Regions from separate parts of the Providencia sp. PROV003 genome, predicted to be linked through region 4. Evidence: predicted binding sites of a transcription regulator. Region 4 holds the regulator's gene; each other region holds the start of a gene.
What was found. Region 4 encodes PurR, which represses purine synthesis genes. Its sites were predicted from a motif close to CANGCAAACGTTTGCNTG; they were not measured.
Positions count from the first base shown of each region.

Region 1 (3,626 bases), 1.7 Mb from region 4:
AATACAGCAGAAACCATTGAGTTTAAACCATTAGCGAGCACCCCACCTTTAATACGTTTCATATACAAAGGACCACGAACGGGTTGTTCTGATACATCCGAAGTCGCAGTGATATCACCAATCGTTTCTAAAGAGGTCACCATAAAAATAAGAATAAGTGGGACGAGTAGGTTCCAATCAAATGATAACCCATAATAAAACGGTTCTGGTACGGTAATTATCGCTTGGTTAGCTTCTGCTGGTTGCGCAGTTGGCAACATGTCCATCCACCAAGCAACAATATAGCCGACAGCCATGGCAATGACGAGTGAAGCAACACGTAAGTACGGGTTTTTCTGGCGATTTAATAAAATAATAACGGCGAGTACCACTCCCGCTAAAATTAAATAATCGGGGGAACCGAAGGTATTGTCGCTAATTGCACCGTAGCCACCACCGATGGATGTTAGGCCAACTTGAATTAACGATAACCCGATGATCATGACCACAACACCAGACACTAACGGTGTGATGACGCGGCGAGCTAAATGTAAGAAGCGGGAAAGAATCACTTCAGTTAGTGCGGCAACGAGTAAAGTACCAAATAGTGCTGCCATCATTGAGGGAATATCTGCCCCACCTTGCTTTAGTGCGACTCCGCCCATGATTAAAGGTGCAACAAAGTTAAAACTGGTGCCTTGAATAGAAAGTAAACCTGAACCAATTGGGCCCCATGCTCTAATTTGAATTAAAGAAGCAATCCCTGAAGCGAATAAGGACATACTAATAATACGTTGGGTGTCGTGAGCTGGTAGCCCAAGCGCTTGGCAAATTAACATTGCTGGCGTGATAACAGCTACAAACATAGCGAGAAGGTGTTGCCCCGCGGCAAACAGAGCCTGTGGTAGCGGTGGTTTGTCTTCTAATTTATAGATAAGCTCACTTTGTGTTTGTATGGTTGCTTCTGTAGTTTGTTTTTCAGACGTTGCAGTATTCATTGCCTTCATTTCCCCCACCAAAAAACGCATTGTAATGCGGCGAAATTAAAAAGCAATCGTTTGCGCAGAAAAAGTTTTATACGATAGTTAAATAACGCTGTCACATTTTTATATCTTTTAACTTGTATTTATAACAGTTTTTTTTTCTAATCCTATAACCTGCTTTTGGCGTTTTAAGGAAGATATTAACGTCTTATTGGTTTTTAATAATTTTAACAACAGACGAGGTACGTAAATGTATCATCTCGATGTCTACGGTACGCTAGTAGCTGCTACCTTAGTATTATTGCTTGGGCGTAAACTGGTAAAATCAGTTCCCTTTCTTGAAAAATACACTATCCCAGAGCCCGTTGCGGGCGGGTTGTTAGTCGCTTTTAGTCTTTTATTGCTGAAGCAATTATTTGACTGGAGCCTTTCTTTTGACTTATCACTGCAAGAACCAATGATGCTGGCATTTTTTGCCACAATCGGCCTAAATGCTAACTTAGCGAGTTTGAAGGCAGGTGGTAAGGCATTGTTTATTTTCATTTTTGTTGTTGTAGGGTTACTGCTTGTTCAAAACACGGTGGGTATTGCTCTTGCTGAGTTACTTGGCCTAGACCCATTAATGGGGCTGTTAGCGGGTTCTGTAACTTTATCCGGTGGCCATGGTACTGGTGCGGCATGGGGTAAAATTTTTACCGAGAGTTACGGTTTCCAGAGTGCAACAGAAGTTGCTATGGCTTGTGCAACGTTTGGTTTGGTTCTGGGTGGGTTAATCGGTGGGCCTGTTGCTCGCTTCTTAACTCGAAATATCCCAACGCCGGGAAATACTGACGATGATAAAGACGTTCCTAGCGCATTTGAAAAACCGCAATCAGGGCGAATGATCACTTCAATGGTTTTAATTGAAACTATTGCATTAATTGCTATCTGTTTGCTGGTGGGAAGCTATATTGCAGGTTTATTAGCGGACACAGTGTTCGCGTTACCGAAATTTGTGTGTGTGCTATTTGTCGGTGTGATTTTAAGTAATAGCTTATCATTGCTGGGTTTTTACCGTGTATTTGATCGCGCGGTTTCCGTCATGGGGAACGTCAGCCTTTCATTATTCTTAGCAATGGCATTAATGAGCTTAAAATTATGGGAATTAGCATCATTGGCAATTCCGATGATAGTTATTTTGGCTGTTCAAGCTTGTGTTATGGCAGGGTATGCGATTTTTGTCACCTTCCGAGTGATGGGCAAAAATTATGATGCTGCTATTTTAGCTGCGGGTCATTGTGGCTTCGGTCTTGGTGCAACACCGACTGCAATTGCAAATATGCAGGCGGTAACAGATAGGCTAGGCCCATCTCACCTAGCATTCTTAGTAGTGCCAATGGTTGGAGCATTCTTTATTGATATCGTTAATGCAATCGTGATTAAACTGTATCTATTGCTACCGATATTTCCAACGATTGCTGGATAACATAGATTAAATAATAATAAGTAAAGCAGGTATTGCCGTGAAATTTTTCACGGCAATTTTCGTTTTAAGATATGAATAAACAATAATGATAGGTTGCTATGTAATAATTAAGCGTGGCTATATTGTTCCCGCTCTGGTAACCAGCGATCAATAATTTGCTGCGCGTTTTCAGGGTAGTGTTGCTGAATATGACGAGCAATGCGTTGCACTTCTGGCAACATATATTGGTCGCGTAATAAATCAGCGACTTTAAAATCGGCATTACCCGTTTGCTTCGCCCCTAATAGCTCCCCAGGCCCGCGAATTTCAAGGTCTTTTTGGGCGATCACAAAACCATCATTGCTGTCTCGTAAGACTTGCAACCTTTGCTTTGCGGTGTGAGTTAACGGTGTTTTATAGAGTAATACACAGTGGGAGGCGATAGCCCCTCGCCCTACACGCCCTCTTAATTGATGCAGTTGTGCGAGGCCTAAACGTTCAGGGTTGTCGATTATCATTAAACTGGCATTAGGCACGTCTACACCGACCTCAATAACCGTGGTCGCAACAAGTAGCTGAATTTCATTATTTTTAAAAGCAGCCATGATGCTTTGTTTTTCTGCGGGTTTCATACGACCGTGTACCAAACCCACTTTCAATTCAGGCAATGCTAGGGCTAATTCTTCACTTGTTACCTGAGCGGCCTGAGCTTCTAATAATTCCGAATCTTCAATTAAAGTGCATACCCAATAGGCTTGGCGGCCTTCTTCGATACAAGCTTGGCGAACTCGTTCGATAATATCATTACGCCGTGTATCCGGTATTGCAACCGTAGTTACAGGTGTTCGACCCGGTGGAAGTTCATCAATAATTGATGTATCTAAGTCTGCATAGGCGGTCATTGCTAGCGTGCGTGGAATGGGCGTTGCGGTCATAATTAATTGATGGGGGTGGAAGCCTTGTTTTTCGCCTTTTTCACGCAGAGCGAGCCGCTGATGAACCCCAAAGCGGTGTTGTTCATCAATAATTACCAGCCCTAAAGCTTTAAAGCTGACTTGTTCTTGGAAAATAGCATGCGTCCCAACAACCATTGCCACTTCACCATTGGCTATCGCTTCTTGTTGCTGTTGGCGTGCTTTACCTTTTTGCTTCCCAGCGAGCCAGCCAACTTTGATACCTAAAGGTTCGAACCATTGCTTAAATGTATTAGCATGTTGCTC
Region 1 covers NZ_CP096369.1:409,093-412,718, reverse strand. The annotation lists gene M1F14_RS01710 (uracil-xanthine permease family protein) at 1-977, opposite strand, end outside; gene gltS (sodium/glutamate symporter) at 1,213-2,427, shown strand; gene recG (ATP-dependent DNA helicase RecG) at 2,535-3,626, opposite strand, start outside.
Region 1: a site for PurR is predicted at 1,027-1,044, ahead of gltS (sodium/glutamate symporter). Genes of this name have one in related genera too.

Region 2 (3,626 bases), 1.6 Mb from region 4:
CGGGAGTTTCTCAATATGGTTTGTCAAATACTGGCGACAGCTTAATGAAAATTATTTCTCAAGCGTCAGCTTGTGGAGCTTTGGCAACGACTAAAAAAGGGGCGATTTCAGCAGCGCCAACGCAACAAGAATTAATCGAATTTATACAACAGCAACCACTATTATCCCAAAGAGAAATCCTTTGAAAAGTATCTATATGGAAGGTAAATAGAAGATGGTTGTCTAATCCTCTTTTATTTATATTTACTTCGATATAAATCGACCAATATTGGAGGTGCAATCAGTTTTATTTTCTATATTTTGGCGTATGATACGAAGCTAATTTCACTTAATTAGTTTTTATTGCGGGTAAACTATGTTGCTGCGTTCAGGAGTGGCTCTTGCCATTTTTTCTTATATTCTATGGGGTATAACACCGTTATTTTACCGTTTACTTCCTGGCGCCGAACCTTTAGAACTACTTGCTGAACGTCTTATTTGGTCAGTACCAATACTTTTTTTTATTCGTTTAATTATTAAGAATAAATCTTTATGGGGCCAAGTCTGGGCTGACAAAAAATCAATTGTTTTATGTTTCTTTAGCTCATCGATTATGGCTATTTCATGGACTGCATTCACTTATGCGTTAACTCATGGACAAGTTCTAGCGGCAAGTTTGGGCTATTTTATTAACCCTTTATTTTCAATTTTACTCGGGGTTATCTTTCTCAGAGAGCGACTTGTATTTTCTGAAAAAATGGCCGTTATTTTTATATGTGCCGGTGTCGGTTATCAAATATGGCAGTATGGCGAACTACCTATTCTAGCGTTAGTGATGGGGAGCGCATTTGCGATATATGGATTAATACGTAAATTTATTCGGTTTGATGTCATTACTTCTTTATTTTTAGAAGCTCTTTGGTTATTGCCAATAGCAATAGGAATAACTTGGTGGTTAAACTCAAATGGTTTAAGTGCGGTAGCAGAAGGGGATTGGCAAGTTAAAATTCTTTATATGCTAGCGGCTCCGGTAACGATTATCCCATTGCTATTTTTCACGGCTGCAATTAAAAGAACTTCATTGACTGTAATTGGTTTAGCACAGTATATAGAACCCACAATCCAATTTTTACTTGCGGTATTTTTATTTAATGAGCTATTTGATTGGGTAAAAGGTGTCAGCTTCTCATTAATATGGATTGGTTTGATGTTCTGTATTTTAGCGATTTTGCGCAAGCAATATACTAAGTTCTCTCATAAAGATCCCTTTATTACTGGGCGTGATAAGACACCATTAGGCTAGATACTAGGCTCAGCATTCATGAACTTTGTTTCCTTTGATAGTAAAAGCAAACGATTGCGTATATAATCACATTTATTATTTTTGCGGATAAGGTCATTAATCATGAATCAATTGGGTACTGCGCTGTGCGCTTCAGCAACCAAAGTCATGTTGCTTGGGGCGGGTGAACTGGGTAAGGAAGTCGCTATTGAATGCCAACGTTTAGGCATTGAGGTGATTGCTGTTGATAGATACGATAATGCGCCAGCTATGCACATTGCTCACCGCAGTTACACAATTAACATGCTTAATGGCGAAGCATTAAAACAGCTTGTTGCCTTAGAAAAACCTGATTTTATTGTCCCTGAAATTGAAGCTATTGCGACAAAAACCTTAGTTGAACTGGAAGAAAAAGGGCAAAGAGTCGTGCCATCTGCGAAAGCCGTTTTTCTTACCATGGACAGAGAAGGGATACGTCGCTTGGCAGCGGAAACGCTTCATTTACCGACCTCTAATTACCAATTTGTTGAAAATAAAGCGGATTTTATTACTGCAGCAGAGAAAATCGGTTTTCCTTGTATTGTAAAACCAGTCATGAGTTCGTCAGGGAAAGGGCAGAGTGTTATCCGCTCGGCAGCAGAATTAGAACAAGCATGGGAATATTCTCAACAAGGTGGGCGCACGGGACAGGGCCGCGTTATTGTTGAAAAAATGGTTAATTTTGATTTTGAGATCACCTTGTTAACAGTCAGTGCAGTTGATGGCATTCATTTTTGTGCTCCTGTTGGTCATCGCCAAGAGAAAGGGGATTATCGTGAGTCTTGGCAACCGCAACAAATGAGTGATATTGCATTGAGGAAAGCACAAGAGGTTGCCCAAAAAATAGTTAGCGCATTGGGAGGCTATGGGGTATTTGGTGTTGAGTTATTTGTGTGCGCAGATGAGATCATTTTTAATGAAGTCTCACCCCGCCCTCACGATACAGGAATGGTGACGTTAATTTCACAAAATTTATCTGAATTTGCCTTACATGTTCGGGCTTTCCTAGGGTACCCAATAGGCGCAATTCGTCAATATGGGCCAAGTGCTTCTGCGGTTATTTTACCTGAATTGCATAGCAGCGATGTAGTATTTGGTCATATTGATACTGCATTTGGGTCGGATATCCAGTTACGTTTATTTGGTAAACCTGAAATAGCAGGAACTCGTCGACTCGGGGTTGCTTTAGCTGTTGCTGATTCTATTGAACAAGCATTGGAAATGGCTAAGACTGCGGCTGATAAAGTTAAAGTATCAGGTTGATTTCTAATAAAAAGAGCTCATTCACATTATATGAATGAGCTTTTAACTATTAAGAATTAAAATGATAACGAAGGGTTATTCAAGGAAAAATTTTGTTGTAAAGCAGCAGTGGTTATCTCTCTGATAAATGGTATAAGTCATAAGCTTGCACTAATATGACGGTACCTGCATAATTTTAAAAAAGAATTTAATTGTTGCATTAGGTTATACTTTTTTATTTTAGGCGACTACTGGCATTCCGCCGTTAAAGTTCTTACTGGCGAATCTGCAGTAACTGCAATCGTGTCTAATGCAGAATAGTTAATGGTACACTGACCCGATTGACCACCCCATTTAACGTTAATACGACCAGTATTTGGTAACCCACTCATGTAAAGTTGGCCATTTGAACCCACAATTCCGGTATTGATATCGTTTTCATCGTCTTCTGATACTAACGTCGCGATCGCCCCAAAAGGTGGGATTTTCCCCGTAGCTTTCAGATTAATAATCGCTTGATAACCAATTTTGGTTTTAAACTTACGCTTAATAACCGCCCCTTCCGTTGGATATACCATCATCGAGGTGTCTTTAAAGGTCGTATCATCCGGTAATGTGTTCACATTAACCGCAATTTGGTTAGCCGTGTTACTGGATAACTGAGGAATAATGGCATTCCCAAAGCGGTCAAATTGCGCGCCAGAGGATAATGACGCCCCTTTTGCCCCCTCTGCGGTGATAATCGCAATCGTATCCCCCACGTTTGGCGATAATGTGACCCCATCTGAATGCGCAACTACACCGCCACTTAGGGTACCGTTCATTGAGCGGCTCATATCTGAATAGCTGTAACCGGCTGATAATGTTGCGTTGTTCGCGGAGTAAGTCCCATTCAGGCTTCCCCCGTAGTTGTTATTGTAACTGTCATAGTTCTGGTAGATACCATAACTAAAGCGACTCTTCATCGCGCTACCAGTTAACCCTGCTTGATGACGAGTTTCACCGTGCTGATCTACACTGACCCCATAACGCGCGCTCATGGTTTGTGCCATTTCACTGTTCGTTAATAAGCTGAGCGGCACAG
Region 2 covers NZ_CP096369.1:1,861,825-1,865,450, forward strand. The annotation lists gene M1F14_RS08525 (aminoimidazole riboside kinase) at 1-185, shown strand, start outside; gene rarD (EamA family transporter RarD) at 356-1,282, shown strand; gene purT (formate-dependent phosphoribosylglycinamide formyltransferase) at 1,385-2,563, shown strand; gene M1F14_RS08540 (fimbria/pilus outer membrane usher protein) at 2,791-3,626, opposite strand, start outside.
Region 2: a site for PurR is predicted at 1,326-1,343, ahead of purT (formate-dependent phosphoribosylglycinamide formyltransferase). Genes of this name have one in related genera too.

Region 3 (3,626 bases), 1.2 Mb from region 4:
ATTGATACTAGGCCATTAATTAGTGCACTGTGGGAACAAGGCAAACAGGTTTACCTTCCTGTTTTACACCCTTTCAGCCGCCATCATTTACTTTTTCTTCGCTATCACGCAAAAACACAGTTAGTCAAAAACCGCTTTAATATTGATGAACCCCCACTCAATGTACAAGATGTACTCCCTATAGAAAAACTGGATATCATGTTCATTCCCCTTGTGGCTTTTGATAGCCAAGGGCAGCGATTAGGAATGGGGGGTGGGTTTTATGATAGGACATTAGCTCATTGGCAACAAACCGGTTTTTACCCCATCGGCTTAGCCCATGATTGCCAGCAGGTCGAGGCACTTCCCGTAGCGCACTGGGATATTCCGTTACCTGAAATTATTACGCCACAAAAAATATGGCGCTGGTAATTAATACCTGCGCCATCATCATCAAGTAAAAGCAACCAATGCTAATTTAGAACAGCAAACGTGCTCGGATAGTGCCTGGCAGTGCTTTTAGCTTAGCTAAGGCATCATCTGTTTGACTTGGGCTCTGCGTTAACACATCGATCACCACATAGCCAACATTACCAGCTGTACGTAAATACTGCCCAACTACGTTGATATTATTCTCCGTAAATACTTGGTTAATGCTATTAAGAATACCTGGGCGGTTTTCATGAATATGCAAGAAACGGTTAGTATCCTCGGTATGTACTGGCAGTGAAACCTCAGGGAAGTTAACAGCAGATAACGTTGAACCATTATCTGAGTATTTTGCTAATTTACTTGCAACTTCTAACCCGATGTTTTCCTGAGCCTCTTCAGTCGAGCCACCAATGTGCGGTGTTAAAATCACATTGTCGAATTTAATTAATTCAGAGATAAACGGGTCGTTCGGGTCATTATTCGCCGCTGGCTCTGTTGGGAATACGTCAACGGCGGCACCTGATAAATGCTTGCTTTCCAGCGCAGCTGCCAATGCTGGGATATCCACCACTGTACCTCGAGAAGCATTAATAAAAATAGAACCCGGCTTCATACGGTCAAACTGCTCTTTAGCAAACATATTTTTGGTGCTTGCTGTTTCAGGTACATGTAAGCTCACGACATCACTCATATTAAGCAGTTCAGTTAAAGAACGGACCTGAGTTGCATTACCTAATGGCAATTTGTTTTCTATATCATAGAAGAAAACATTCATACCGATCCCTTCAGCTAAGATCCCCAACTGAGTACCAATATGACCATATCCAACAATTCCTAAACGCTTACCACGAGCTTCAAAGCAGCCTTTAGCTTGTTTTTCCCATATCCCACGGTGTGCTTGCATATTCGCTTCGGGAATACGGCGTAATAACAGTAATAGTTGACCTAACACCATTTCTGCAACGGAACGAGTATTGGAAAATGGCGCATTAAATACTGGAATACCGCGTTTTGCCGCAGCATCTAAATCAACTTGGTTAGTCCCGATACAAAAACAGCCGACTGCAACTAATTTCTCTGCTGCCGCAAAAACCTCTTCAGTAAGGTGAGTACGGGAACGGATACCAACAAAACGTGCATCTTTAATCGCTTTTTTTAATTCTTCGTCGGATAACGCGCTTTTGTGGTATTCAATATTGGTGTAACCTGCTGCTTTTAGGTTCTCAACCGCACTTTGATGCACACCTTCTAGCAGTAAAAATTTTATTTTGTCTTTTTGCAAAGATACCTTGACCATTTCCCCTACCCTATCATGAACGTACTAATAATTTATAACCGATGAATTTGCATGTTTGCTTCGCATTCTTCAAAGCACCTGTAAAAATCGACATCCACCCACCTTGAAGTATGCAGCTATACCAACATAACAAAAAACGGCGCAGTATCAATACAACCGTTTGCTTTATGGATACTAAAAATAGCAAAGAAAAAGAAGTTAAACGGTAGAAAATCAGGAGCAGTAACACAAAATAAGTTTTTTTCCTGCACAATGCGCATTAGTGTGAGATATATCACCAAAATAACGGGGTATTAAAAAAAATGAAATAAATTTCAAATCATCGATATTTATAAAACTGGTTAATTAATTTAGTGCTATCTCAGAAATAACACCCGCTCAATTCACAATCAAACATAAAAAAAGCCAGTAAATATGACATCTACTGACTTATTTTAAGACGCTGAATTTATCTATTTGTTATAACATAAATTATAACTTAATAGTTTTAACCCCTTCATCAGAGGTTCCCATTAATACGACGTCTGCACCACGGTTAGCAAATAGCCCAACAGTCACCACGCCAGCAATACCATTGATAGTATTTTCTAATGCAACAGGGTCTACAATGCTTAAATTATGGACATCTAAAATCACATTTCCGTTATCAGTTACGACATTTTGACGATATTCAGGGGTCCCCCCCAATTTCACCAACTCACGTGCCACATAGCTACGAGCCATAGGGATCACTTCAACGGGTAATGGGAACTTACCTAAAACATCAACTAATTTGGATTGGTCAACAATACAGACAAATGTTTTTGCAATAGCTGAAACAATTTTTTCTCTTGTTAAGGCTGCCCCGCCACCTTTAATCATATTCATATGATGGTCGACTTCATCAGCGCCATCGACATAAACATCTAATGAATCAACTTCATTACAGTCAAATACAGTGATCCCCAGTGATTTTAGCTTTTGGGTTGATGCTTCTGAACTGGATACCGCCCCTTCTATTTGCCCCTTCATCGTTGCCAAAGCATCAATGAAATGAGAAGCTGTTGAACCCGTTCCAACACCAACAATAGTACCCGGTTTAACGTAATCGAGTGCTGCCCAACCTACCGCTTTTTTTAATTCGTCCTGAGTCATGATCATGCCTTTTGCTAATTAATTGAGTCGTGATTAAGGTTATGAATAGCTAGTATATACCGGACACTGGCTAAGTTGCAGTATTGTTCTTTACATTTATGCCGTTGTTTTTGGGATTTATCTAGCAACAATAATATTTTCAAGTGTTATCACTAAAAATATGGCATAGTGATTTAAGGTTACTGCTCTTTGTTAATAACCCTAGCTGAGCTTTTACACTGAGTTGGAAATTCGCCTTGTGTGTTTTCCCCATCTATTTTTATGGAACAGCAAAGGTCAATAGCCTCGAATAGAATAACAATAAGGAGATCTTTTCGATGAAGCGCCCTGATTATCGCGCGTTACAAGCACTGGATGCCGTCATTCGTGAACGCGGCTTTGAGCGTGCGGCTCAGAAACTTTGCATCACACAATCTGCTGTTTCACAACGTATCAAGCAGCTAGAGAACCTGTTTGGGCAACCTTTACTTGTCCGCACTGTTCCGCCTCATCCAACAGAACAAGGGCAAAAACTGCTAGCGCTACTTCATCAAGTAGAACTATTAGAGGAACAATGGCTTGGCGATGAAAATGGGGGCTCAACACCACTTCTTCTGTCCCTTGCCGTTAACGCAGACAGCTTAGCAACTTGGTTGCTACCCGCGTTAAACCCAGTACTGGGTAATAGCCCTATTCGGCTAAATATACAAGTTGAAGACGAAACACGAACTCAGGAAAGGTTAAGGCGTGGTGAAGTCGTGGGTGCTATCAGTATTCAACCCCAAGCATTACCCGGCTGCTTAGT
Region 3 covers NZ_CP096369.1:2,199,337-2,202,962, reverse strand. The annotation lists gene M1F14_RS09945 (5-formyltetrahydrofolate cyclo-ligase) at 1-411, shown strand, start outside; gene serA (phosphoglycerate dehydrogenase) at 458-1,708, opposite strand; gene rpiA (ribose-5-phosphate isomerase RpiA) at 2,180-2,842, opposite strand; gene M1F14_RS09930 (LysR family transcriptional regulator ArgP) at 3,160-3,626, shown strand, end outside.
Region 3: a site for PurR is predicted at 1,858-1,875, ahead of serA (phosphoglycerate dehydrogenase). Genes of this name have one in related genera too.

Region 4 (3,626 bases):
GACCAAAAACTTTGGCGCAGGTTGGACATGGCTAGTGAAAAAAACCGATGGTAGCTTAGCTATCGTTAATACATCTAATGCTGCAACGCCAATTTCTGGTGAAGATAAGCCTGTATTAACAGTTGATATTTGGGAGCATGCTTACTATATCGATTACCGTAACGCGCGTCCTAAATACTTAGAAAACTTCTGGGCGCTAGTCAATTGGAAGTTTGTTGAAGAAAATTTAGCATAGTGATATCTGTTGATTTCTAAATAGCTAAGGGCGAGATATCTCGCCCTTATTTTTTACGCACATTGCTATGAGTAAAAATAAAATCAAAAAATATGTGCAGCAATAAAAATAATCATTGCTAATGAACCCAACGCAGCCAGTAATCCATATTTAACATCTGTATCCATGAGTTCCTCTCATCTAAACGTAATTGAATTAGCGAATAACCATATTAACATAAAGGTTATTAAGTATATATATCCAAAAAAACAAAACTCGTGCCTATATCACATGTTATAACATCAATTATTTCTTTCGTTTTTGCGCTAGATCAGACAAAATCGACAACAAATCGCTAAATTATTGCCAGCAAAGGATCAATGCATCAATATGCTGGTAATTTTTTAACAAGAATGCTTATAGAGACCTATTGTTGGTCAGGAGTTTTTTTCCCCCATGGCAACGATTAAAGATGTGGCGAAACGCGCTGGCGTATCTACCACAACCGTATCCCATGTTATTAATAAAACGCGCTTTGTGGCTGATGATACTAAGGCTGCGGTCTGGGCTGCAATTAAAGAGCTCAATTATTCACCAAGTGCGGTTGCCCGTAGTCTAAAAGTTAATCACACTAAGTCGATTGGTTTGCTGGCAACCTCCAGTGAAGCACCCTATTTTGCTGAGGTAATAGAATCAGTTGAAAATAGCTGCTATGAAAAAGGCTATACACTAATCCTCTGTAATTCCCATAATAATTTGGGTAAACAAAAAGCCTATCTACAAATGCTTGCGCAAAAACGCGTAGATGGTTTACTCGTTATGTGCTCTGAATACCCAGATACTTTAATCAGTATGTTAGAAGATTATCGTAATATTCCAATGGTCGTTATGGATTGGGGTACGTCACGAGGTGATTTTACTGACAGTATTATCGACAACTCATTCCATGGCGGCTACCTTGCAGGGCGTTATTTGATTGACCGTGGCCACCGTGATATCGGTGTCATTCCTGGTTCACTCGAAAGAAATACAGGCATTGGTCGTTTAACTGGTTTCCAAAAAGCGATGGAAGAGGCCAAAATTACGTTAAAAGATGAGTGGATCGTCCAAGGGGATTTTGAGCCTGAATCAGGCTACAAAGCAATGATGCAAATCCTTAGCCATAAACAGCGCCCTACCGCGGTATTCTGTGGTGGCGATATTATGGCGATGGGAGCGATTTGCGCCGCAGATGAGATGGGCCTGCGTGTACCGCAAGATATTTCAGTGATTGGCTATGATAATGTGCGTAATGCGCGCTATTTTACCCCTGCTCTAACGACTATCCACCAGCCAAAAGAGCGTTTAGGGCAAATGGCCTTTACAATGTTACTCGATAGAATTGTGAATAAGCGCGAAGATGCGCAAACTATCGAGGTACATCCACGGCTGGTTGAACGCCGCTCTGTTGCTGATGGGCCATTTATTGATTACCGCCGATAACTTAGCAACCTAAGTTGAAAGCCATTCCGCGTTAAGTGTTTCAGTATCACCGAGGTAATCTAATAACCAACTTAACGCTGGAGATGTGTTTTTTTCAACCCAAGTTAGGCAGCAAGGGCTTGGTGGAAATGGTTGTACTAATGCCAATTCCACTAACTTCCCTTCCTCGCATAAAGGGGTTGCGCGGTGTTCGGGCACCATGCCCACACATAGCCCATTGACTAAACATGCCAAACCATTTTCCCAATAAGGCACAACAAGACGCCGCTGGTTATCAAGGGCCCATGTGTCTCTTTTGGGTAAATTACGGGAGGTATCTTCTAAGCATAAACTGGGGTATTCACGCATTTGTTCATCCACCAACTTACCTTCTATTTTGGCTAATGGGTGCTCAGGGCTCGCAACACACATCCAAGACATGAAACCCATATCACGAAAACTGTATCTTTCACCAATGGGGGAAGCACGTGTTGCGCCAATCGCCACATCAACACGACCATCAGCTAAAGCATCCCAAACACCATTAAACACTTCAGGGTGAATATACAGTTCAATATCAGGAAAATGACGATAGAAATCTAGAATGAGTTGTTCTGTGCGCTGCGGTTTGACAATGCAGTCAACTGCGATACTAAATTGACCACGCCAACCATTTGCGACTTGTTGGCATTGATGTCTGGTATCTGTCATTTTTTTGATAACAGAACGACTTTGTTTAATAAATATTGCCCCCGCCTCGGTAAGAACTACATCACGATGGCGACGTTCAAATAAAGGGACAGCAAGCCATTCCTCAATTTGTTTTACCGTATAGCTAATCGCAGATGGAACACGGTGCAACTCATCGGCAGCACCACTAAAACTTCCCGTACGAGCCACTGCATCAATGACTTCGAGCGCATGAGCTGACCACATAACATCTCCTTTCAAAAATTTTGATAGCAAGATCCAAATATTACCGTTTCACAACATAAAAAAATAGCCTATACAATAGAACTACTGTTAACATTTTTTTAAATATCAAATAAGTAATAATTATGACGAATACTGTGAAAAAAAATTCCCCTGGGTTTATGATTTACCTTGCAGGGTTAAGCATGCTGGGGTTTTTAGCGATTGATATGTATCTACCTGCTTTTGGGGCAATGCAAAACTCACTGCATACCACAGAAGGGGCTATCAGCGCTTCTCTCAGTATATTTTTAGCTGGTTTTGCTTTTGCTCAGCTTCTATGGGGACCATTATCAGACAAACTTGGTCGTAAACCTGTGCTTATCGTTGGGTTGGCTATTTTCATTTTAAGCAGCCTAGCTATTTTTTGGGTTGAAACTGCGACACAACTCTTAACTTTGCGTTTTCTACAAGCTGTCGGTGTCTGTTCTGCGGCCGTTTTATGGCAAGCTCTCGTTATTGACCGCTATGATGAAGCAAGCACGCAAAAAGTTTTTGCCTCTATTATGCCATTAGTCGCTTTATCCCCTGCTTTGGCGCCTTTATTAGGTGCTTGGGTTTTAGAACACCAAACTTGGGAAGCCATTTTTCTGATCCTCATGGCCGTAGGTATATTACTTTTATTACCAACGTTATTTTTGAAGAATGTTTCTGTCAAAAACATCACGGATGAAAAACAACCCAAAACTAAAGTCTCTTTTGCTAACTTGTTAAGTTCACCTATTTTTAGTGGTAATGTACTTGTTTATGCCTCTTGTAGTGCTGGCTTTTTCGCTTGGTTAACGGGCTCGCCATTTATTTTGCGGAATATGGGGTTTAACCCAGCAGATATAGGCTTAAGTTATATCCCTCAAACCTTAGCTTTCATTGTTGGTGGCTATGGCTGTCGTATTGTATTAGCAAAAGTTCGCGCTGAAACTTTATTCCCTCTATTATTGACGGGTTATGCAGTAAGCATGGCAATCTTATTCATTATAGC
Region 4 covers NZ_CP096369.1:3,425,693-3,429,318, forward strand. The annotation lists gene sodB (superoxide dismutase [Fe]) at 1-235, shown strand, start outside; gene purR (HTH-type transcriptional repressor PurR) at 671-1,696, shown strand; gene punR (DNA-binding transcriptional activator PunR) at 1,706-2,611, opposite strand; gene punC (purine nucleoside transporter PunC) at 2,734-3,626, shown strand, end outside.